Regions from separate parts of the Dermacoccus sp. SAI-028 genome, predicted to be linked through region 2. Evidence: riboswitches for the same ligand, from Rfam matches in the RefSeq annotation. Region 2 holds a riboswitch; each other region holds the start of a gene.
What was found. Region 2 has a riboswitch for S-adenosylmethionine ahead of EDC82_RS10770 (MetQ/NlpA family ABC transporter substrate-binding protein). Riboswitches for the same ligand answer to the same signal wherever they lie in the genome.
Positions count from the first base shown of each region.

Region 1: it holds a riboswitch for S-adenosylmethionine, as region 2 does, so the genes downstream of both, EDC82_RS01465 (TauD/TfdA family dioxygenase) here and EDC82_RS10770 (MetQ/NlpA family ABC transporter substrate-binding protein) in region 2, are expected to answer to the same signal.
Region 3: it holds a riboswitch for S-adenosylmethionine, as region 2 does, so the genes downstream of both, EDC82_RS05325 (aminotransferase class V-fold PLP-dependent enzyme) here and EDC82_RS10770 (MetQ/NlpA family ABC transporter substrate-binding protein) in region 2, are expected to answer to the same signal.
Region 4: it holds a riboswitch for S-adenosylmethionine, as region 2 does, so the genes downstream of both, EDC82_RS05530 (homoserine O-acetyltransferase) here and EDC82_RS10770 (MetQ/NlpA family ABC transporter substrate-binding protein) in region 2, are expected to answer to the same signal.

Region 1 is NZ_SMFS01000001.1:299,736-305,525, forward strand. Features, by position in the region: gene EDC82_RS01450 (FAD-binding oxidoreductase) at 1-712, shown strand, start outside; gene EDC82_RS01455 (cyclopropane-fatty-acyl-phospholipid synthase family protein) at 709-2,013, shown strand; gene EDC82_RS01460 (hypothetical protein) at 2,074-2,370, opposite strand; SAM riboswitch class IV at 2,533-2,660, shown strand; gene EDC82_RS01465 (TauD/TfdA family dioxygenase) at 2,671-3,648, shown strand; gene EDC82_RS01470 (GNAT family N-acetyltransferase) at 3,854-4,426, shown strand; gene EDC82_RS01475 (carbon starvation CstA family protein) at 4,737-5,790, shown strand, end outside.
Region 2 is NZ_SMFS01000001.1:2,363,734-2,369,523, forward strand. Features, by position in the region: gene EDC82_RS10755 (GNAT family N-acetyltransferase) at 1-253, opposite strand, end outside; gene msrA (peptide-methionine (S)-S-oxide reductase MsrA) at 407-1,054, shown strand; gene EDC82_RS10765 (neutral/alkaline non-lysosomal ceramidase C-terminal domain-containing protein) at 1,122-1,505, opposite strand; SAM riboswitch class IV at 1,718-1,829, shown strand; gene EDC82_RS10770 (MetQ/NlpA family ABC transporter substrate-binding protein) at 2,007-3,014, shown strand; gene EDC82_RS10775 (methionine ABC transporter ATP-binding protein) at 3,011-4,084, shown strand; gene EDC82_RS10780 (methionine ABC transporter permease) at 4,081-4,749, shown strand; gene EDC82_RS10785 (alpha/beta fold hydrolase) at 4,854-5,790, opposite strand, start outside.
Region 3 is NZ_SMFS01000001.1:1,137,007-1,142,796, forward strand. Features, by position in the region: gene EDC82_RS05320 (ribonuclease J) at 1-1,053, shown strand, start outside; gene EDC82_RS05325 (aminotransferase class V-fold PLP-dependent enzyme) at 1,337-2,902, opposite strand; SAM riboswitch class IV at 2,946-3,060, opposite strand; gene EDC82_RS05335 (DNA translocase FtsK) at 3,639-5,790, shown strand, end outside.
Region 4 is NZ_SMFS01000001.1:1,197,577-1,203,366, reverse strand. Features, by position in the region: gene EDC82_RS05540 (RNA polymerase sigma factor) at 1-404, opposite strand, end outside; gene EDC82_RS05535 (universal stress protein) at 699-1,061, opposite strand; gene EDC82_RS05530 (homoserine O-acetyltransferase) at 1,131-2,303, opposite strand; SAM riboswitch class IV at 2,338-2,446, opposite strand; gene EDC82_RS05525 (hypothetical protein) at 2,536-3,474, opposite strand; gene EDC82_RS05520 (EcsC family protein) at 3,746-4,432, opposite strand; gene EDC82_RS05515 (PAC2 family protein) at 4,560-5,489, opposite strand; gene EDC82_RS05510 (HIT family protein) at 5,563-5,790, opposite strand, start outside.

The sequences.
Region 1 (5,790 bases), 2.1 Mb from region 2:
TCTCGTGCTCGCCAACTTCTTCCCCGAGACGCGCCGCCGCCCGAGCGACTACACGGGGCAGAACATCTTCTACAAGAGCATCAGTGAGCTCGACCGCGACACGTTGAGCGCGCACGACTACATCTGGCGTTGGGACACCGACTGGTTCTGGTGCTCCGACGCGTTCTTCGCACAGAACCCGAAGGTGCGACGCGTGTGGCCGCGCAAGTACCGTCGCAGCGACTTCTACCACCGCATCGTCGGGTGGGAGAACCGCTGGGGCTTCGCCGCGAGGATCGACGAGATGCGCGGCGAACTGCCGCGCGAGCGCGTCGTGCAGGACGTCGAGGTGCCCCTCGAACAGCTCGAGACGTTCATGCCGTGGTTCGACGAGCACGTCGGCATGACGCCCGTGTGGGTGTGCCCGCTGCGCCTGCGCGGCGACGACGCGTGGCCGCTGTACCAGCTCGAACCGAACCGCACGTACGTCAACGTCGGGTTCTGGGGCACCGTCGCCATCACCCCCGGGCGGTCTGACGGCGACGTCAACCGCGACATCGAGGCCGTGCTGCCGACGATGCACGGCCACAAGTCGCTCTATTCCGACGTCTACTACGACGCCGAGACGTTCGAAGCGCTGTACGGCGCAGCCGAATACCGCCGCATGAAGACGAAGTACGACCCGCAGGGCCGCCTTCCTGAGTTCGCTGACAAGATGAGGACGCACGCATGAGCCAGACCACGACCGCCAACCCCCTCGTCGCCCAGGCCGTCCAGGCCGTGTTGGAGGAGCCGTTGCCCTTCCGCATCACGGCGTACGACGGCACCGACATCGGCCCGCGCGACAGCGACATCGCCGTGCGTGTCGAGAGCGAGGAGGGGCTGCGCTACCTCCTCAGCGCCCCTGGCGATCTCGGCCTCGCCCGCGCCTATCTGACGGGCACGCTGACCGGCACCGGTTTCCACCCTGGTGACCCCTACGAGGTGTTCAGCCGCATCAAGCGTGACGTGCGCACGAAGCAGCTGACGCCGAAGGGCGTCGCGTCGGCGCTCGCGCCCGTCGTCAAGCAGCTGGGGCCGAAGGCGTTCGTCCACCCGCCGCTGCCCGAGGTCGAGAACGAGCCCCGCTGGAAGCGCCACCTCGCCAAGGTGAACCCGGTGAGCCGCGCCGCCGACTCGATCAAGCACCACTACGACGTCTCGAACGCGTTCTACGAGAAGGTGCTCGGTGACTCGATGGCCTACACGTGCGCCGTGTTCGACACGCCGGACGACACCCTCGAGGACGCGCAGGAGCGCAAGTTCGCCCTCGTTGCCGACAAGCTCGACCTGCAGCCCGGCCAACGGCTGCTCGACGTCGGCTGCGGCTGGGGCGGCATGGCGATGCACGCCGCTCGCGAGCGCGGCGTCCACGTCATAGGCGTCACCCTGAGCAAGGAGCAGGCCGAGTGGGGTCAGCGCGCCGTGCGTGAGGCGGGCCTCGAGAGCCTTGTCGAGATCCGCTACGGCGACTACCGCGACGTCACCGAGACGGGCTTCGACGCCGTCAGCTCGATCGGCCTCACGGAGCACATCGGCGTGAAGAACTACGCCAACTACTTCTCGTTCCTGCACTCGAAGCTGCGCGACGGTGGCCGCCTGCTCAACCACTGCATCACGCGTCGCGACGACACGGCTTCGGCCAAGCCGGAGCCGTTCACCGATCGCTATGTCTTCCCCGACGGCGAGCTCGCCTCGCCGGGGCGGCTCATCAGTGAGTGCCACGACGCCGGTTTCGAGGTTCAGCACGACGAGAACCTGCGCCTGTCGTACGCCCTGACGCTGCGCGACTGGTGCCGCAACCTCGAGGCGAACTGGGATTTCTGCGTCGCCGAGGCGGGCCTGCCGACCGCGAAGGTGTGGGGCATCTACATGGCCGGTTCACGCCTCGGGTTCGAGGAGGGCTGGCTGCACCTGCACCAGGTGCTCGCCACGAAGACGACCGACAACGGCGACAACGGCGGCTACCCGCTGGGCTCGCACTGGGCACCCTGAGCTCTCACTGGCGGTGCTGAGCGGCTGCCCGTTGCCCGTCCAGACGCAGGCAACGCGCAATCATGACGGTGGGGTGATGCCGACCAGCATCGCCGCCACCGTCATGATCTGCGTCCACGCGAACGCGTTCTGGAACGAACTGTTCGCGATGACGACGGCCGCCGAGCGCAGGTTGAACGCGAGGATCGCGGCGCGGGCCCCTGACGCGCGGCGTGTGCGCGCCCAGTAGACGAGAGCGCCGACGGCCGGCGCGAGCAGCGACCACATGTACGCGCTGAAATCGCTGCCACCATGCGACTTCACGAACTCGACCGTGACGATCGACGCTCCGATCTCGAACACGGTCAGGGCGACCATGAACCATCGATCACCGCTGCTCACCGACGGGGGAGTGCTCCACGGGCGTTCTGCTCTCAGTATGGCCGCCCGGGTGCGGCGGGCCCCTGACGAATGTCACGGTGTGGCCGCCGTTGATGCATAACTCGACCTTTATGTTTGGCCAGTGCTACGTTATGTGCGGGTCACGAGCCCCGGCGCGAAGTCTCGGCTGGCCGGGCGGCAACCCCCATGCGAACGCACACGTGCGCCGGGGTGCCCCGAGTAACGACCCGGCCGCCCGTCGACCGACGCGGCGGCAAGCGCAACGAAGGGTCTGCCATGACACTCCTCGACACCACGCCCGACACGAACGTCGACTCCGCGAGCGGCGCACCGACGGGTGTTCCGACGAGCGCAGCGGCGCGCCACGGCGGCACCGTCGCGACGCCCGGGCTGCGCATCGAACGCCTCGGCCCGGCGTTCGGCGCAATCGTCCACGGCGTCGACCTCGCGCAGGTCGACGACGCGATAGCGTTCGACCTGCGCCGCGCGCTGCTCGCGCACAAGGTGCTCTTCTTCCGGGGTCAGGACGCGTTCGACGACGACGCTCAGGTGCGCCTCGGAAACCTGCTCGGCGAGCTGACGGCGGGCCACCCCGTCGCGGGCACGCACGAGCGCAAGGAGATCTACTCGATCGACTCCTCCGACCCCGAGTTCTCGTTCTCCGACGAGTGGCACACGGATGTCACGTTCATGAAGGAGCCGCCGGCCATCAGCGTCCTGCGCGCCGTGACGTTGCCGGATTACGGCGGCGACACCTCCTGGGCCGACGCGCAGGCGGCGTACGACTCGCTGTCGGAGCCGTTCCGCGGCCTCGTCGACCAGCTCGTCGCCGCCCACGACGGCAACCGCGAATGGGGCGCGTACCTGCGCAAGAACGGTGGGCAGGAGTGGAGCGGCGAGGTCGTCACCGAGCTGCCCGTCGTCGAGCACCCCGTCGTGCGTGTGCACCCCGAGACGGGCCGTCGCGGGTTGTTCGTCAACCCCGGTTTCACCTCCCACATCGTCGGCGTGTCGCAGGCCGAGTCGCGGGCGATCCTCGACGTGCTGTACGCGCACCTGACGCAGCCCGAACACACCATCCGCCACCGTTGGGCGCCCGGCGACGTCGGCATCTGGGACAACCGTGCGACGTCGCACTACGCGAACCGCGACTACGTCGACGCCAACCTTGGCCCGCGCGCCATGAGGCGCGTGACGGTCGGTGGCGACAAGCCCGTCGGCGTCAATGGCCTGACGGGTGGCGCAGCTGCCTGACGGTGTGAGCTGACATGGCGCGGTGCGGGTCTCTGGGGCCCGCATCGCGTCGTCATGTACCCCTCTGCGATTTTCGTCCCCCTTCGCGAATCCCGTCCCCCTCGGCGAATCCGGTCCCCATCGGCGATTTGCTTGTGCACATTCGTCCAGCCGGCCGTCGGGAAAATCGGTCGCCGGGGGCGTCGCACGGTGATGGAATGACGGGATGCTGAAGCTCATCAGGCCCGACGCCGCTCGCTACGACGACTGGAAGGACGCATTCGACGAGTTCGGCGCGACGCCGAAAGACGGCACGGGCTATCGTCGCGACGACGTCGTCGACACGTCGCGCGCCGGGTTCGACGCCTACCTCACCGATCGTGCGCGCCAGGGCGATACGACCGTCGCGCCGCCTGAGGGATTCGTGCACTGCAGCTATTTCTGGGTGCTCGACGGCCCGCGGGCGGGGGAGGGTGACATCGTCGGCTTTCTGGCCCTGCGTCACACCCTCACCGAGGTGCTGTACGAGGCGATCGGTCACATCGGCTACTCGGTGCGTCCCAGCGCTCGTGGGCGGGGTGTCGCCGCGGGCGCGCTGATGCTCGGTCTCGACGAGGCGCGGGCGCTCGGCGTCGAACAGGTGCTGGTGTGCTGCAGCACCGAGAATCCGGCGTCACGCGCCGTCATCGAGAAGTGCGGCGGGCAGTTCGAGGACGTCCGCTCCCACCCCGCGTTTCCGGGCGAGACACGTCGCTACTGGTTCGGCTCGCCGCCGTTTCCGCAGGGACCGACGGCCTGACGCCGGCTGCCTCGGGTGCGGATGTGACCGAAACTCGCGGATGAGGACGAGAATCGCCGATGTGACCGCCGTTCGCAGAGGTGGACGAGAATCGCCGACGGGGACAGGAATCGCAGAAGGGGCACGGTGCGGGGCGGCCCGGCCGAGGTCAGTCCCCATCCGAACTCAGGCCCCCAAACCCTCAGCCGACGTCGTGACCAGGATGTGATCGCTCGGTCCGCGAGCCGAGACGCCGTACCCATGGGTAGACCCCTACTGTGGCCTTACTCACATCGGCCCTCATGGCCACCAGCACTACCAGGAGGTCACCGTGGCGGCGTCACGTCTCGACACCCTCGACCGCGATCCGGGGTTGCCCCCCGTCGCGGTCGAACCCCCTCGCACCATCACCGGGCGGCAGAAGATCATGATCGCCGTCGCGGCGATCGTCGCCGCCATCGGCTGGACGATGGTCGCCTTCGTCCGCGGTGAGCACGTCAACGCCATCTGGTTCGTGTTCGCGGCCGTCGGCAGCTATGTCATCGGCTACATGCTCTACAGCCGTCTCATCGCGTACAAGGTCGTGCAGCCTCGCGACGACATCGCGACGCCGGCGGAGCAGTTCGAGAACGGCCAGGACTACATGCCGACGGACCGTCGCGTCCTGTTCGGCCACCACTTCGCCGCCATCGCCGGTGCCGGCCCGCTCGTCGGCCCTGTGCTCGCCGCGCAGATGGGGTACCTGCCGGGCACGATGTGGATCATCTTCGGCGTCATCTTCGCGGGCGCCGTGCAGGACTACATGGTGCTCGCCATCTCGACGCGCCGTGGCGGCCGCAGCATCGGCCAGATGGCGCGCGACACGCTCGGCCCCGTCGGTGGTTGGGCGGCGATGCTCGCCGTCATGACGATCATGGTCATCCTCATCGCGGTGCTCGGCCTCGTCGTCGTCAACGCGCTCGCCGAGTCGCCGTGGGGTGTGTTCTCGATCGCGATGACGATCCCGATCGCCCTGTTCATGGGCTGCTACCTGCGCTTCCTGCGTCCGGGGTCGGTCACCGAGGTGTCGCTCATCGGCGTCGTGCTCCTGCTGCTCGCGATCGTCTCCGGCGGCTGGGTCGCCGAGACGGCCTGGGGCAAGGACATGTTCACGCTGTCTCCGACGGCGCTCGCCTGGTGCCTCATCGTCTACGGGTTCGCCGCGGCCGTCCTGCCGGTCTGGCTGCTGCTCGCGCCGCGTGACTATCTGTCGACGTTCATGAAGGTCGGCACGATCGTCCTGCTCGCGCTCGGCATCATCATCGCGCGTCCGGCGATCGACATCCCCGCGATCACGTCGTTCGGCAAGCACGGCAACGGTCCCGTCTTCGCGGGTTCGCTGTTCC
Region 2 (5,790 bases):
CGCCAGCTGCTGTGTCCACGCCATCATCCTGTATGTCGGCTGCTCCCCCAACGGCGTCGTCGTCGCACGAGGCTTCCCCCTCGACGGCGACGAACGCATGACGCGTCTCGGATTCCTTGCCCCACATGGCGCGCAGCTCGTCGGCGGGGTAGGCGATCGTGTGCTTGCCCCACTGCTCGTGGCCCACCGTCATGAACACCTGCGCCCAGGCGTCGAACAGCGGGTCGGACGGGCCGATCTGACGAATGCGCATGGCGACATTGCACTCAGCACCAGCTGCGTACGCAACCGGTTTTTCGGCGCGTCCGCCTGGATCGTGCGACAACCCGTTCATGCCGGCGGAGGGTCGGGCCGGAATGCCTCGACCGCCGGCGGTGTTGTCTCGGAACCCGAGGAAAGGCACCTCATGTTCACTCGAAAGCACACCCGAACGCCCGAGGCGAGCGACCTGCACGACGTCCTCGACGTGCCGATGTTCTCCGAACTGCCCGACGGCTCGGCGACCCTGTACGTCGCGATGGGCTGCTTCTGGGGCGCCGAACGCATCTTCTGGAAGATTCCGGGCGTCGTCACCACGGCCGTCGGGTACATGGGCGGCCACGCCACCGAGCCGACGTACGAAGATGTCTGTGGCGGCGGCACGGGCCACACCGAGACGGTCATGGTGGCCTACGACCCGTCGCGCGTGTCCGAACGCGAGCTTCTCAAGGCGTTCTGGGAGAACCACGACCCGACGACCGCGAACCGGCAGGGCAACGACGTCGGCACGCAATACCGCTCGGCGATCTACTGGACGACGCCGCAGCAGGAGCGCGCTGCCCGCGAGACGTCCGCGCTCTTCCAGGAGGCACTCGACGACGCGGGCCGCGGCGCCATCACGACCGAGATGCGCCCGGCCGACGAGGCGGGCCCCTTCTGGCCGGCGGAGCTGTACCACCAGCAGTACCTGTCCAAGCACCCCGGCGGCTACTGCAACCACGGCTTCAAGGGCGTCACGTGCCCCGTCGGCGTCGCCGACCTGCCCGCGCAGACGGATGTCCTCCCGCCACGCTGACGACGACATGCACGGCGGCCGCTGAGCCGGCGGCCGATCAACCGGCCACCGCGGCGCACCGGCCGTCTCAGCGCACCTGGAAGGCCCGGCTCGTTCCGGTATGGGCACTGACCTTGCCGTTCCAGCCGTTCTTCCAGCTGCCCTGCTGCACGAGGCGATACGTGCTCGCGGGCGTGCCGCGACGTATGCGCCGCTCCATGGTGCATCGCGAGTACGAGACGCCCTCGCGCGACCAGACGTACGAGGTGTCCCAGTCGTGGTCGTCGAGGACGTCGACCCACGACGAGCCGACCTGACGCTGCACCTTGACGAACGTGCCCATCGTGCGGAAGTCATTCTTCGGGTGGCCGCCGCGGAAGACCGCCCGCACGCTCGAACCAGCCGAGCGTGTGGCGTCCGGCTGAGTCAGGACGTCACCGAAGTGCTGCCCGGGTGGGGCGTCGTCGAACACGACGCCGGGGCCCTCGGCGCGTGGCCGACGTCACACTCATCACCCACCTAGACGATCGTCCAAGCTGTGTGAAGAAATCACTCACCCGAGCCTCGACGGCGAAAGACGCCGCATCAGCCACGCCGCGTGTCGCACGTCACAATCTTCGCCCACGTCTCATCTCCAGTGCCACAACTTGACGCTTTGTCGTGCGCGGCTCTAATCTCGCTGCTGGTCAAGAGATCCGATGCAAAGCCCTGGCTGGTCGGACGGCAACCCTCACACGCGTGGCGGGGTGCTCCAGGTGATGACCCGGCCGCGTCGACCACGCGGCAAGCACGCTCGGCACCCAACGTGACGGCATCCTCGTGAGCCTTCCGTTGCGCTGCCCAGGCCCCGAAAGGCATGCCCCGCACGACACCGCGCACCGCGCCCCACCCCGGCGCCCCGCCTTCACGCTGACTCCGCGCACCCGCGCCAGCCCCGCGCATTCGCATCCTTGCCGCCTCACCAGGAGAGATCATGACCGACAAGCACACCCCCGCCGACGAGACCTCGACGCCCACCTCGTCCACGCATGACGCCACGAGCGCCGAGAACGGCGCGACCGCCCTGCCCCCGAAACCGAAGAACGACACCGGCAAGTACGTTGCGATCGGCGCAGGCGTCCTCGTCGTCGCGCTGGCCGCCGGCATCGGGGCCAAGGTGCTCGGCGGGAGCAGTGACGACAAGCTGACCCACCTCAAGGTGGGCACGACGGAGGCGTCGGACCCGTACTGGAACCAGCTCGTCAAGGTGGGCAAGGACAAGTACGGTCTCGACATCGAACCGGTCAACTTCTCTGATTACACCCAGGCCAACCCCGCGCTCTCCGAGGGCCAGGTCGACCTCAACCAGTTCCAGCACCTGCAATTCCTCGCCGACTACAACACCAAGGCGAAGCAGAACCTCACGCCCATCGGGGCGACGTACATCGTCCCGCTGGCGCTGTACTCGAAGAAGCACACGAGCGTCGGCCAGTTCCCCCAGGGCGGCAAGATCGCCATCCCCAACGATCCGACGAACCAGGCGCGCGCCTTGCTGCTGCTGCAGAGCGCCGGACTGCTGAAGCTCAAGGGTGGTGGCACCTCGCTGTCGACCCCGGCCGACATCGACGCCGGCGCCTCGAAGGTCACCGTCACAGCGGTCAACGCCGAGCAGACCGCGGCCGCGCTGCCGTCCGTCGACGGCGCGATCGTCAACAACAACTTCGCCGCGGACGCGAAGCTCGACCCGAGCAAGGCCCTGTTCAAGGACGACCCGCATGCGGCCTCGTCGAAGCCGTACATCAACGTCGTCGTCGCGCGCGCCGCGGACAAGGACAACGCCGACTACGCCAAGTTCGTCAAGGCCTACCACGACCCGAGCGTCGAGAAGCTCATCGAGGAGCGCACGAAGGGCACGAGCGTCCTCGTGAACAACTCCGCCTCCGAGGTGCAGGGCATCCTCGCGAACCTCGAGGCCCAGATCAAGGCGAAGGGATCGAAGTGACGGGCCCCTCCCCCACACTGACGAAGGCCGCCGCGCCGGCGAGTGCCACCCCGCCCGCCGTCGCCTTCCACGACGTCGGCAAGACGTTCACCCGCGGCAAGAGCCGGGTGACGGCTCTCGACGGCATCACGACGCAGGTGGAGCGCGGACGCATCGTCGCCGTCATCGGTTTCTCCGGCGCAGGTAAGAGCACCCTCGTACGTCTCATCAACGGCCTGGAGACGCCGACGCGCGGCCACGTCGAGATCGACGGCGTCGACCTCGCGTCGCTGTCCGCGAAGCAGGTGCGCGAGCTGCGCGGTCGCATCGGCATGGTGTTCCAGCAGTTCAACCTCATCCGCTCGCGCACGGTGTACGCCAACGTCGCCTACCCCCTCGAGGTCGCCGACTGGGACAAGGCGCGCCAGGAGGCGCGCATCACCGAGCTGCTCAGCTTCGTCGGGCTCACCGAGAAGGCGTGGGCCTACCCCGACGAGCTCTCCGGCGGGCAGAAGCAGCGCGTCGGCATCGCCCGTGCGCTCGCGACGAACCCGGAGATCCTGCTCGCCGACGAGTCCACGTCCGCGCTCGACCCCGACACGACGAAGGACGTCCTCGCGCTGCTGCGCCGCGTCAACGACGAGCTCGGCGTGACGATCGTCGTCATCACCCACGAGATGGACGTCGTGCGCGAACTCGCCGACGACGTCGTCGTCCTCGAGGCCGGCCGCATCGTCGAGTCCGGGCGCACCGTCGACGTCCTCGGCGCGCCGAAGGCGGACGCGACGCGCCGCCTCGTCGACGCCACCCTGCGGAACGTGCCCGACGCACGCGAGAGCGCCCGGCTGCGCGCTGCCCACGACGGGCACCTCGCGACGCTGACGGTTCACGACCCGCGCGAGTTCGGCCGTGTCCTGGCCCGCATGTCCGCACACGGCGTCGAACCGGAGATCGTGCACGGCGGCCTCACACCGCTCAAGGACGACACCCTGACGACGTTGACGCTCGCCCTGCGCGGCGACGACGGCGCCGTCACCACCGTGCTCGACGAACTGCGTCTCGCCGCCGACGTCGAGGAGGTCGCCGCATGATGCCCGCAACCGATTGGGAGGCGCTGCGCCCCACGATCGTCACCGCGGTGGGCGAGACGCTGCTCATGGTCGGCGCGACGATCATCATGGGCGGCCTGCTCGGCCTCGCCCTCGGCGTGCTGCTCAACACCACACGACGCGGCGGCATCCTCGAGAACCGAGTTCTGCACACGGTGCTCAACGTCCTCGTCAACATCATCCGACCGATCCCGTTCATCATCTTCGCCGCCGCTCTCGGGCCGTTGACGCTCGCCGTCACGGGCTCGACGATCGGTGCGAAGTCGATGATCTTCCCGCTGACGATCGCCTCGACCTTCGGCATCAGCCGCATCGTCGAGCAGAACCTCGTGAGCGTCGACCCCGGCGTCATCGAGGCGGCGCAGGCGATGGGGGCGAGTCCGTGGCGCATCATTCGCACCGTGCTCATCCCCGAGGCGCTGGCGCCGCTGATCCTCGGCTACACGTTCGCGCTCGTCGCGGTCATCGACATGACGGCCGTCGTCGGCGCCATGGGCGGCGGCGGCATCGGTGACTTCGCCCTGTCCTACGGTTACCGCCGCTACGACTGGGCCGTGACGTGGGCCGCCGTCGTCGTCATCATCGTCTTCGTTCAGATCGCCCAGTTCATCGGCAACGCTCTGGCCCGCAAGGCGCTGCGTCACTGACACACCCTTCGCGCCGCTCGGCGCGAGCATGACGAAGGGCCGTGACCATCCGGAGAGGATGATCGCGGCCCTTCGCCGTCAGGACGCGTCAGACCAGCCGTGCGTCAGCGAGCGCCGACGGTGGCGACCTTCTGCAGGCTCGAGCGCAGGTCGGCCTGCATGCCCTCACGCTGCTGGACGTGGTGGTGCTTCTTCTTCGTGCTGGACGCGCTGTCCGTCACCTCGTTGGCGGGGCCGGGCTCCGGCTGGGGCACGGGGTCGCACTCGACGTCGGCGTGGCCCGGTCCACCCGTCCGCGCGGGCATCGCGCCGGTGAGGAGGTAGGCGGAGATCTTGTCGTCCGTGCAGGCGATGCCATTGAGCGAACCGGAGTGCGTCGTTCCACCGACGCCCTCGATGAGAGCGCTCTTCGGGAAGCGCTTGCGCACCTCGAGCGCGCCCGGGAACGGCGTCGCACCGTCGTGGGTCTCGGCGATGAGGAGCACCGGCCCGACCTTCGAACCGTCGATCTTCATGGCCTGCGCGTTCGTCGACTTGACCGGCCAGCTCGTGCACGGGAGGTTGAACATGGCGTTCGCCCACGTCTCGAAGGGCGCCTTCTTGTCGACCTTCGAGTTGTCCGAGAGCCACTTGCTCCACACGTTCGACCACTTGACGTCGGTGCACTGCGTGCCGAGGTAGACCGCGTAGCTGTTGTCCGAGCCCGGCCCGGAGCCGTTGGCGTCGTCGTACAGCGCGGTCGTCGGGCCGAAGTCACCCTTCTGCAGCGCAGCGGCCAGGGCGGCGCCGTCGTCCTCCCAGCCGAAGACGTAGTAACCGGCGTTGAGGTAGGCGTCGGTCCACTCGTCAGGTCCGATCTTGCCGTTTGCGGGCTTCTTCGCGAGCTTGTCGCGCATCGAATACCACTGCTTCTTGATGGCCTTGCCGCTCGTGCCGAGGTGGTACGTCGCGTCGTTGCCCGCGACCCAGTCGAAGAAGACGTCCATGTTCTTGTCGAACGCGATGTCCTGGTTGAGGTTCGCGTCGTACCAGACGTCGCGC
Region 3 (5,790 bases), 1.2 Mb from region 2:
CCCGGCTTCACGACGCCGGAGAAGGACATCACGCCCGCGATCGAGCGCGTCTTCGAGAAGGCGGAGCGACGCATCATCGTCGCCTGCTTCTCCTCGCACGTGCACCGCGTGCAGCAGGTGCTCGACGCCGCCGAGGCCCACGGGCGCAAGGTCGCGATGGTCGGGCGCTCGATGGTGCGCAACATGACGATCGCCGCCGACCTCGGCTACCTCAAGGTGCCCGACAACGTGCTCGTCGACATCAAGAAGCTCGAGCAGATGCCCGAGGACAAGCAGGTGCTTATCTGCACCGGCTCGCAGGGTGAGCCGATGGCGGCGCTGGCGCGCATGGCGAACCGCGACCACCGTATCGACGTGGGGGAGGGCGACACCATCCTCATGGCGAGCTCGCTCATCCCGGGCAACGAGAACGCCGTCTACGGCCTCATCAACGGCCTCATGCGTCTCGGCGCCAATGTCGTGCACAAGGGCAACGCGATGGTGCACGTCTCGGGCCACGCCTCCGCCGGCGAGCTGCTGTACTGCTACAACGTCGTCAAGCCGAAGAACGTCATGCCGATCCACGGCGAGTGGCGTCACCTCGTCGCCAACGGCAAGCTCGCCGCCGCGACGGGTGTGCCGAGCGACCAGGTGCTGCTCGCCGAGAACGGCGTCGTCGTCGACCTCGTCAACGGCAAGGCTGCCATCACGGGCGCGGTGCCGGTCGGGTACGTCTACGTCGACGGTTCGCTCGTCGGTACGACCGACGAGGACATGCTCAAGGACCGCCGCATCCTGCGTGACGAGGGCTTCGTCACCGTCATCGTCGTGCGCGACGCGAAGACGGGCGCGATCCTCGCCGGCCCGGACATCCGCACGCGCGGCTTCGCCGAGGGCGACGAGGTGTTCGACCGCGTCCGGCCGAAGATCGAGCAGGCGCTGCTCGAGGCACGCAACAAGGGTGTCAAGGACAGCCACCAACTGCAGCAGGTCATCCGGCGCGCCGTGGGCGGTTTCGTCGGCGGCAAGCTGCGCCGCCGACCGATGATCATCCCGGTGGTCATCGACGCCTGACGCTTCGGGGGTATGTCAGGGGGTCGTGTGAGGCGGCTGAGATCGCCTCTGGCTGCCATCTCGGATGAATGAAGGGTGCGACGCGTGTGACGCGTCGCACCCTTCGTCCGTTGGGGTGCAACTGGATTCGAAATGGACGTCGAGGTTTGTTATTGAGCGTGGTCAAAAAAACTCGCATGAGCGCGCGAGCGGGCCCTTCGACAGGAGCCACCGCGTCGGCATCCCGTATCTGACGAAATGCGGCGGTGAGCCCCTCGCTGGGGCCCACCGCCGCTCGTTCTCCTCACCAGGGGCGGGGCTCTGAGAGGTCTCGTCGGTCGGTGACGGGGCTCCACCCGAGGCCCGGGGTGTGGGTGTAGTCGAAGGTGGGCCCATGGGTGACGAGAGCACGCACGGCGTCGACGAGGCGTCGTGCGTGCTCTGTCGTCGTGGCGAGACCGATCGAGGCGCGCACTGCCGTCGCGCCCTCGCCGAGGCGCGCGTCGCAGAGCAGGTGAGCGCAGAATCGCCCGTCGCGCACAGCGATGCCGTGCTCGTCTGCGAGCACCTGAGCGACGAGCGTCGGGTCGTATCCGGCGACGGTGAACGTCGTGACGCCGACGTTGTCGCTCGCATTCCGCCTTGGCGCGCCATCGTCGAGGTGAGCGTCCGCGGCATTCTGCTCGTCGAAGAGTTCGACGATCCTCACGCCGTCGATCGAGTTGAGACCGTCGCGGACGATGGCGTGGATCTTCTCCTCGCGCGCCTCGGCTTCGCCGCGCTGCGCGGACAGCGTCGAGGCTGCGGCCGCGAGCGCGATGGCCCCGACCGCGTTCGGGGTGCCGCCCTCGTGGCGTGCGGGCGCGGGCGCCCAGGCGACGTCGCCGGCGCCTGACGCATCTTCGCTGACGCGGTGGCTCGCGCCGCCGGCGCGGAAGTACGGAGGGGCGGTGTCGAGCCAGTCGCGGCGCCCGACGAGGGCTCCTGAACCGTACGGCGCGTAGGCCTTGTGGCCGGACAGAGCGACGTAGTCGATGCCCCAGGCGTCGATGTCGACGCGGCGGTGCGGGGCGAGCTGCGCGGCGTCGAGAGCCGTCCGCGCCTCATGCCGGCGGGCGACGGCGGCGAGGCGCTCGATGGGCCACACCTCGCCCGTCACGTTGCAGGCGCCGGTGATGAGGACCAACACGGGAGCATCGTTGTGGGCGCGGAATTCCGCCAGAGCGACGTCGAGGTAGCCCTCAGCCTCGGCGTGAGAGTGAGGGATCGGCAGCCGCGTCGTCCGCTCGTCCGCCCACGGCAGCAGCGCCGCGTGGTGCATCGAGCGGAACACGAAGACCTGCGTCTGTTGCGGCAGACAGTGAGCCAACAGGTTGAGCGCGTCCGAGGTGTTGCGCGTGAAGACGGTGACGTCGTCCTCGCGCGCGCCGACGAACGCGGCGACCTCCTGCCGAGCCTCCTCGTACCACCGGGTCGTCAGCTGCGACGCCCGTCCCGCACCGCGATGCACCGAACCGTACGTGCGCAGGGTCGTGTCGACGGCCCGCGCGGCGGCCTGCAGCGCGGGAGCCGTCGCGCCGTGGTCGAAGTTCGCGTGCTCGACGACGCGCCCGTCGAGCGTCGCGACGCCGAGATCGGCGCCGATCGTGGCCAGGGCGGCATTGGCCTGCTGCGGCGCGTCCGCGCGATGATGGGTAGCCGTGGGCGTCTCGCGACGGGACCCGCCGGGGTGCGCGGGCTGGGTGTGGTGACGCTCGGGGTCCGCGACGGGAGTCCCGGGGGTTACGGCGTGAGCGGGGCGGGTCGTGTGGCTCGCAGCGTGGCGGCGCGCGTCGGAGTCAAGGATCGAGAGAATGGCAGAACGGGGCATCGAGGCTCCTCGAATCAGGGGCCTCGCCGTCGCCAGATGGCTCGGCCCGCGCTTGCCGACACCGGTGCTGGTGGCGGCCAGGTCGTCACCCGGAGCACCCCACCGCGGTGGAGGGTTGCCGTCCAGCAAGCCGGGGCTGTGCGCTGGAACTCATGACCTACGTGAACGCTCGCACCCGGCCCTCCGCCGCGTCCACCGACGTGCGGCCAGAGGTTCGCATCGTGAGATCACCTGTGGGATCGCGGATGGCGAGCGCCGCGCGCAAGAGTCGGCGTCTCGCGGTGGGGATGCCCGTGGTCCCCCGGGCAGCTGGCGGCGCCTCCGACAAGGGTCAGGGCGCTGTCGGATGCGAGCGCGTCAACGCGCCAGCGCATCGGGACGCGGATTCGAAGGTGTCGAGCCGACCCGCCGTCACCATTGGACCCGTGTCACGGCGTGGGTCCGCGAAAACGGCCGGAACCCCCACTAGCCTTGCGGGGTGGCGACCCGAAACAGACCAGCGAACGACAGCGTCCTCGTCGCGAAGAAGGCCTCTTCGCAGCCGCGCGCCAAGAGCTCGCGCCCGGCCGGCGCATCTGCGGCCTCGACGACGCGCGCCCGCACGACCCCGCCGAAGTCGAGCGCACCACGTTCGGGCGGCACGACGAAGAATGCACCCGCGCGCAAGACCGGCTCGTCGCGAGGGGCTGCTGAAGCGCGTCCCTCCGCGTCCGGTCGCGCTGCTCGTGGCGCGTGGATGGGTGTTTCGCACGTCGCCGGCGGCACCGTCCGCCGCGTCGGCGCCGCCGCTTCTGACCTCGAACCCGAACACCGTCGCGACGGGCTCGGTTTCGCCCTCCTCGCCCTCGGCATCGTCGTCGCTGCGCGGGAGTGGTGGGGGCTGCCCGGCATGTTCGGGGACGTCGTCCACGCCGTCGCGGCCGGCACGTTCGGCGTCATCGCCTACGTTCTGCCCGTCGTCCTCATCGGCATGGCCATCCACATGTTCCGCCACCCGCGGGGGCACCAGCCGACCAACCGCATGACGATCGGACTGACGATCCTCGCGCTCGGCTCGACGGGGATCGCCCACCTCGTCGGCGGGCGTCCGTCGACAGGGGTTTCGACCGCGGTGCGCGGCGCAGGCGGCATCCTCGGCGTCATCACGGGAGGGCCGCTGTCTGCCGCGCTCACGGTGTGGGGCGCGGGCATCATCCTCGCGCTCGTGTCGTTCTTCGGTTTCCTCGTGCTGACGCGCACGCCCGTCAATCGCATCCCGCAGCGCATCCGCGAGGTCGAGGCGCAGATCTTCGGCCACCCCCTCGATGAACGCGACGACGAGGGCGAGCTGCTTCAGCGTGACGCCGTCGCCGACGACCTGCACGGCGCCGACATCGGTAACCGCGCGCGGGGCGGCTCGCGTCGCGGCGCGGGTGACGACGCCCGGCGCGGCGATGAGCCCTACGAGCAGGCCGCCGAGGTCGTCGGCAAGGGGCCGCGCGGCGCGGGCCGTGGCATATCACGCAACCCGCTCAACCGCCGTCGCGGTGAGCAGCAGATCTACGACATCGACACGATCGACGGCGCCCCGGCGGGCGTCGATCAGACGCGAGAGATGCCCGCCGGCGGCTCTGACGACGAGCGCGCCGGTGACGCGAGCGCCGCTGCGCTCGCGCGAGCCCGAGCATCGCGCTCCGGAGCGTCGCCGGCAGGGGAGGCGGCAGGTGGGGCAGCGCGCCGCTCCGCACCCATGGATTCCGTCGACGATGCCGTTGTCGACCAGGCCTCCGCACGTGCGGCGCAGGCGTCGCGCCCGGCGTCGGCACAGCGGCCGGGGGAGTCGCCGAAGGCCGCGGCGGCCCGTCAGGATGCCGGTGCCACGCGCGTCGAGCAGGCTGCGCCGGCCGCAGCCGTCCCTCAACGTCAGGTGGAAGCTCAGCCCACCGAACAGCTTCCACCTCGTGTCGAGCAGCTCGCAATGGGCGGCGACGTCACGTACACGCTGCCCGATTCGAACGTCCTCGAACAGGGGACCCCGCCCAAGGAGCGTTCCGCCGCGAACGACCGCGTCGTCGACGCGCTGACCGAGGTACTCGAGCAGTTCGGTATCGACGCCGTCGTCAGCGGGTTCACGCGCGGCCCGACGGTGACGCGCTACGAGGTCGAACTCGGCCCCGGCGTCAAGGTCGACCGTGTGACGGGGTTGAGCAAGAACATCTCGTACGCCGTCGCGAGCGCCGACGTGCGCATCCTGTCGCCGATCCCCGGCAAGAAGGCCATCGGTATCGAGATCCCGAACGCCGACAAGGAACTCGTCAGCCTCGGCGACGTGCTGCGCAGCCAGGCGGCGCGCAACAACACGCACCCGATGGTCATGGGTGTCGGCAAGGACGTCGAGGGCGGCTACGTCGTCGCGAACCTCGCGAAGATGCCGCACATGCTCGTCGCGGGTGCGACGGGCGCCGGTAAGTCGAGCTTCGTCAACTCGATGATCACGTCGTTGCTCATGCGGGCCACGCCCGAAGAGGTGCGCATGGTGCTCGTCGACCCCAAGCGCGTCGAACTGACGGCGTACGAGGGCATCCCGCACCTCATCACGCCGATCATCACGAACCCGAAGAAGGCCGCCGAGGCACTCGAGTGGGTCGTGCGCGAGATGGACGCACGCTATGACGACCTGGCCGCGTTCGGCTACAAGCACATCGACGAGTTCAACAAGGCGGTGCGCGCGGGCAAGGTGCAGCTGCCGCCCGACAGCAAGCGCAAGCTCGCGCCGTACCCCTACCTGCTCGTCGTCGTCGACGAGCTCGCCGACCTCATGCTCGTCGCGCCGCGCGACGTCGAGGCGTCGATCCAGCGCATCACGCAGCTCGCGCGTGCCGCGGGCATTCACCTCATCCTCGCGACGC
Region 4 (5,790 bases), 1.2 Mb from region 2:
ACGTCGGTCTCCGCCTCTACGGCCTTCTTCGCCGCCGTCTTCTTGACGGCAGCCTTCTTCGCGGTCGTCGTCTTGGCCGCGGTGGTCTTCTTCGCGGCAGCGGTCTTCGTCGCGGTCTTCTTGGCAGTCGACTTCTTCGCCGCGCTCTTGCGCCCGGTCGTCGTGGCGACGGCCTGGGCCGCGTGAACCTCGTCGAGCACGATCTCGATGCCCTCGGCCCCCAGCGCCTTCAGCACCGCCTTCTGCTTGGCCATGGAGATCTTCGCTTCTTCGAGGGCGGTCTTCAGCACCACGCTGTCGACCGTGCCGCTCGCGCGCCCCTGCTCGAACAGAGCAATGACCGCGGGATGGTCGATGTCCGCGGGAAGCGCGGGGGTCTGAGCCGTTTCGGACACTGAGGTCACCAACTACCTTCCGAGAGTGCACAACGCATCGGGCAGGCGCAATCGCGCGCCGAGCGCTTCGTACGAGGGAAGAGACGAACCACGGGGGCGGGATCCGACGAGAGCCGGTTGCTCGAGACTCACCTGAGCTCGCCTGGCACCGTGGTGCCTGATTCGATCCCCCGCGTCGCTTCTTTCACCATTATAGAACTCTGGGTCGAGAACCGCAGAATCACGGGGTTCAACGCCCCTGCGTGCGCGGGTGTTCCCGACCTGACGCAAGCGCGTCAGGCCGGGGTTGGGAGCAGCGCGAGATCAGTGCGCTGTGGGCTTGACCGCGAGGACGGGGCACGGCGCGTCGAGCAGCAGTCGCTGAGCGCTCGAACCGAGGATCAGCTTGCCGACGGGCGTGCGGCGACGCAGCCCGATGACGAGCAGCGCCGGGTCGAGTTCGGCCACCTCGTCGAGGATCACCTCGACCGCGTCCTGGCCCTCCTCCACCTGCACGACGCGGCCGCCGACCGCGTCCGCACTCTCCTGCGCGGCAGCGCGCGCGTCGTCGCTCGGGACGGTCGAGACGAGTACGAGCGGGCGCCCCAGCACACTCGACTGACGCACGGCCTCGGCCACCGCGGCCTCACCCTCCGGGCCCGGAGCGAAACTGACGACGACGGACATGCGCAACCCCTGTTCTGCGACTGTGGCGATCGGCTCACACGCTACCCGAGGTGCCGCGAGCGCCCGCCGTCACGCCACGGGATGGACGCGGCCCGCCTCGGCCGTGAGCGGCCGAGCGATGACCTCGCGCACGAGCGCCGCGATCTGGTCGGCCTCGATGAGGAAACCGTCGTGACCGTGCGGCGAGTGGATGAGACGCAGCCGTCCGCGCCCGTGAGCCCGGACGATGTCGGCGGAGGCACTGACCGGGAACAGCCGATCGGAGTCGACCGCGGCGACGACGAGCTCACCCCCGAACACCCGAAGCGCAGGCTCGATGCCGCCGCGGCCGCGGCCGACGTCGTGCGTCGCCATCGCCTGCGTGAGCCGCACATAACTCATGGCGTCGAACCGCGCAACGAGTTTCGCGGCGTGGTGCTCGAGATAGCTCTCGACGGCGAACAGGCCGCCGTCGAGCGTGCGGTCCGCTCCCTGCGACTCGCGCCCGAACCGCTCCTGCAACTCGTGCGCGCTGCGGTAGGAGGTGTGCGCGATCTGGCGGGCGAGCCCGAGCCCCGACGTCGGGAAGACGCCCTGCTCGAGGTAGCCGCCACCCCGGAAATCCGGGTCAGCTTCGATTGCCCGCACCTGCGTGTGCCCCCACGCGATCTGGTCGGCGCCCGCCGCCGCGCAGCTCGCGACGACGAGGGCGCGCTGCACCCGATGCGGGAAGGTCGCCACCCACTCCGCGGCGCGCATCCCGCCGAAGGAGCCGCCGATGACAGTGTGGAAGCGCGCGATGCCGAGAGCGTCGGCGACCCGCGCCTCGGCGCGCGCCTGATCCCTGACGCTGACGTGTGGGAAGCGCCCGCCCCACACCCGGCCGTCTGGTGCGAGCGACATGGGGCCCGTGCTGCCGCGACAGCCGCCGAGCACGTTGATCGCCACGACGAACAGCTCGTCGGTGTCGAGGGGCGCGCCGGGGCCGATGAGACCAGGCCACCACCCCGCCGTCGGCTGCCCGGGGCCGACCGGCCCGACGACGTGCGAGTCTCCGGTCAGGGCGTGCTCGACGAGGACGGCGTTGCTCGCGTCGTCGTTCAGCTCGCCCCAGCACTCGTACGTCATGACGACGTCGGGCAGGGCGGCGCCGTTCTCCAGCGTCAGGGTGCCGATGTGGACGGCACGTGCGTGCGGGTTGAACCCGTCGTCGGTGAGGGGCGCCGCGGAGTCGGCCACGGCGAGGCGACGGTGCGAAACCATGACGTCCTCGATTCCGAGGTGGGTCGCAACCCACCTCTCGCGCTTGCCGCCCACGGGCGGCCCTGTCGTCACCCGGGGCACCCCGCCGCGAGGGAGGGTTGCCGCTCAGCAAGCCGGGGCTTGTGTCGCTGAAACTCTTGACCTGCGACACAGTAGGCGGCCCTGCCCGCGGCTTCCATCGCCCGCGCGGCGACGTCCACGATGTGGCGCGCTCCCACAACCGGCACGCTCGTCAGGCGACGGAACTCTGCCGAGCCTTCGTGTGGAGCGCACCGACGGCCTGCTCGTACGACAACCCCGTGCCTGTGATGTCGCGCAGCAGTTGCCCCAATGACGTCCGTCCGATGCGCAGCGACGCCGCGGCGCACGCACCGGCTCCTCGCAGGTCGCCTTCGCGCCAGGTCGCGGCGGCCTCGAGGGCCTTCCACGCGGCGCGGCCGTGGCGCGGCACGAGCGGCAGCCAAGTTCGCAGGCACGCGCTCGTCATCAGCGGGCCAGGCTCGCCGAGCGGCGTGCCCGGGCTCAGCAGACGGAACAGTTCGGGTGCGACGCACAGGAGGATCTCATCGCGCGTCGGGCCGTCGACGACAGCGTCGGCGAGCACCTGCAGGTCGGCGCTGCGGGAGCGTCGCCGGGTGCCCGACGCGGTGTCGGGGACGTCGCACAACCGTGCCCAGGCGGCTCGGACGTCGACGACGCTGGGAACGGGGCGCGCGGTGGCGGCCATGGCCTCGCCGCCGCGGCGGACGTCGCGAAGCTGCTCGCGGGTCTGCTCTGACAGGGACGGGATCTCGTGGATCGCGCCGTCACAGCAGCCGAGCTCGCATTCGATGGCCCACCAGTGCTCGTCGCTGGCACCGAGGACGTGGTGCAGCGGCACGCGGCGCTCGATGCGTTTCGCGAGGGCCGCGATGTCGACGCGGCCCGGCTCGCAGCGATAGGCGATGGCGATGGCGGCCTGCGCACCCATCGTCGCGCGCCGCTCAGCGACGACGTCGAGCATGTGCGCCGTCTCCCCGTCGCACGCATCGTCCGCCCAGCCGAGCACCCCCGCGAGCGCACCGTCACGTTCGAACAGGACGATGACGGCGCCCGCCCCCTCGGAGCCGACGAGATCGGGAAGGGCTGCCACCAGGGCGCTGAGGCCCTTGAGTCGTGTTGTTGTCTTCATGCCCCCAGCGAAACCCATGACGCCACCCGCGCGCTGACCACGAGCCACAAACCTGTGGACGAGGCATCCTGCGGGCCGCGAAACGGGCCGTAGCCGTCACACCTGTGGGTGAGTGGGCCGTTCGAGCAAGGCCAGGCGGGGGTTCGCGGCCCTCAGATCGTCGCCCGGAAGCCCGTTGATGCGCACGGACGACACATCGCCGAACCGGCCCGGACACGCCGAACGCCACCCGCCGAAGACGAGTGGCGTTCGGGGTGGAATCAGGGCGACGTCAGGCTGACGGCGGGATCTGCGCGACGAAGTCGCGACGCGCCGACTGGGCGATCTTGCGGATGAGGACGACATCGAGGCCGCCACCGATGAAGCCGCCCGCCACGGGGATGAGGCGCGGAATGCGCGTGAGGAAGCGACGCCCCACCTGCGAGCCGAGACGGAACGCAACGGACTTGTTCACGACGGCGAGCGCCGCCGGCGGCAGCTTGCGCGTGGCGACGTTCGTCGCGACGCCACCCGTCATCGGGCCGAGGCCCTTGAGGACCTGCGTCGCGTCCGCACCGATGAGGTCGAGCAGGATCGCCGAGCGCACGGCTGGGTCGTCGACGTCGTGACCGTTGATGGCGGCGATTGCCGCGACCATGCGCGTCGCGACGGTGTAGAAACCGATGACGTTCGCGGGCAGTGCCACGGGGAGCGTGACGAAACCGCCGAGGTTGGTGAGGAAGCCGTTCGCGCCCGCGAGCTTCGTGTGTGATGCGACGACGTCGTCCATCGCCGCTTCCTTGGAGCCCGCCTTCTTCATCGCCTCGTCGGCGACGGCGCGGGCCGACTTGAACGTCGCCACGCCCCCGATGCCCACCGAGATGAGGTGCTGCGCCAGGGTGTTGGCCGTCGAGTCGAGCATGCCCGACGGTTTCTCGGGGGCTGCAGGAGCCTTCTTGTCTTGACCGAATCCGAACATGAGGTGATCCTCCCAAGTTGGCGGGGGCCCGGCAAGCCACCGCAGGGGTGGCCGCAGCCAGGCGAGCGTTGCGAAGCCCGCGTGGCCGTCGGCTCAGACCGACGGCCGGCGAGAAGCGCTCGCGGGCTCACAACGAGCCCTTGGTGCCCGGATCCTCTCCCTCGGCGCGCAGGAACTGCTCCAGCTCGGCGCCGATCTCGTCTGCGCTCGGCAGGTCGTTCATCTCGGCGGCGAGGAGCGAGCGTCGACGACGACCCTCGGTGAAGGCGTCGTACTGCCGCTCGAGGCCCTCGACGACCTCGGTGACCTCGTCGTTCTCGCTGATCTGCTTGGCGATGTCGACGCGATGCAGCCCGGCGATCGCGGCGAGCTCCTGAGCGGGGATCGCCAGCCCCGTCAGCCCGCAGACGGCCTCGAGCGCGGCGAGCGCGGCGTCCGCGAACTCGACCTGCGTGAGGTAGTGCGGCACGTGGATCGCGAAACCTGCGGTGTCCATGCCCGCCTCGGCGAGCCGGATGTGCATGAGCCCTTCGGCACTCGAGGGAACCTGGACGTTGCCGAAGAGCGGCTCGTTCTCCGTCAGCAGACGCTGATCGGAGGCGAAACGCGTGAAACCGACCGGGCGCGTGTGCGGCACGGCCATCGGGATTCCGTGCGCGCTCACCATGAGCGAGACGCCGAGGTTCGCCGCGAGGATGCGGACGGCCTCGCTGACGCGCTCCCACTGGTAGTCGGGCTCGGGGCCGGCGAGCAGCAGGAACGGCGTGCCTTCGGCGTCGACGAGGCGGTACAGCACGAGAGCCGGGTCGTCGTACTCGCTGTAGCGGTCGCGATCGAACGTCATCATCGGGCGGCGACCGCGGTAGTCGAGCAACTGGTCAACGTCGAACGACGCGACGACCGTGTGCTCGAGCGTGCCCAGCATGTGCGCCGTCATCAACTTCTGCGTGTTGCCCGCGTCGATGAAACCGCCCAGCGAGACCACGAGGGTCGAGGCGCTCTGCTCGGCGAGCGGGGTGTCGGTCTCGATGCGGAACAGTTGCGTGGGATCAAGCACGTCGTACTCCTTCGTCAGGTGCTCACCGTTCAACGCCCCGCGCGCGGGGATGATTCCCCCACGCCGCGGCCACTCAGGTCTGCGGCGACGCGGCGTCCGGAACGGTCTCGGCATGACCGTCGGTGCGCAACTGCGCCCGCAGCGCCTCGGCATTCTCGGCGAGGATCTGCTGGTCCTGGCCGCGCGTGACGGCGTGCGGGTCGAACTCGGCCGGGCTCTGCGTCGGCCACACGTGCAGGTGCAGGTGCGGCACCTCGTACCCCTCGACGAGCAGGCCGACGCGCTGCGCCTGCCACGCGCG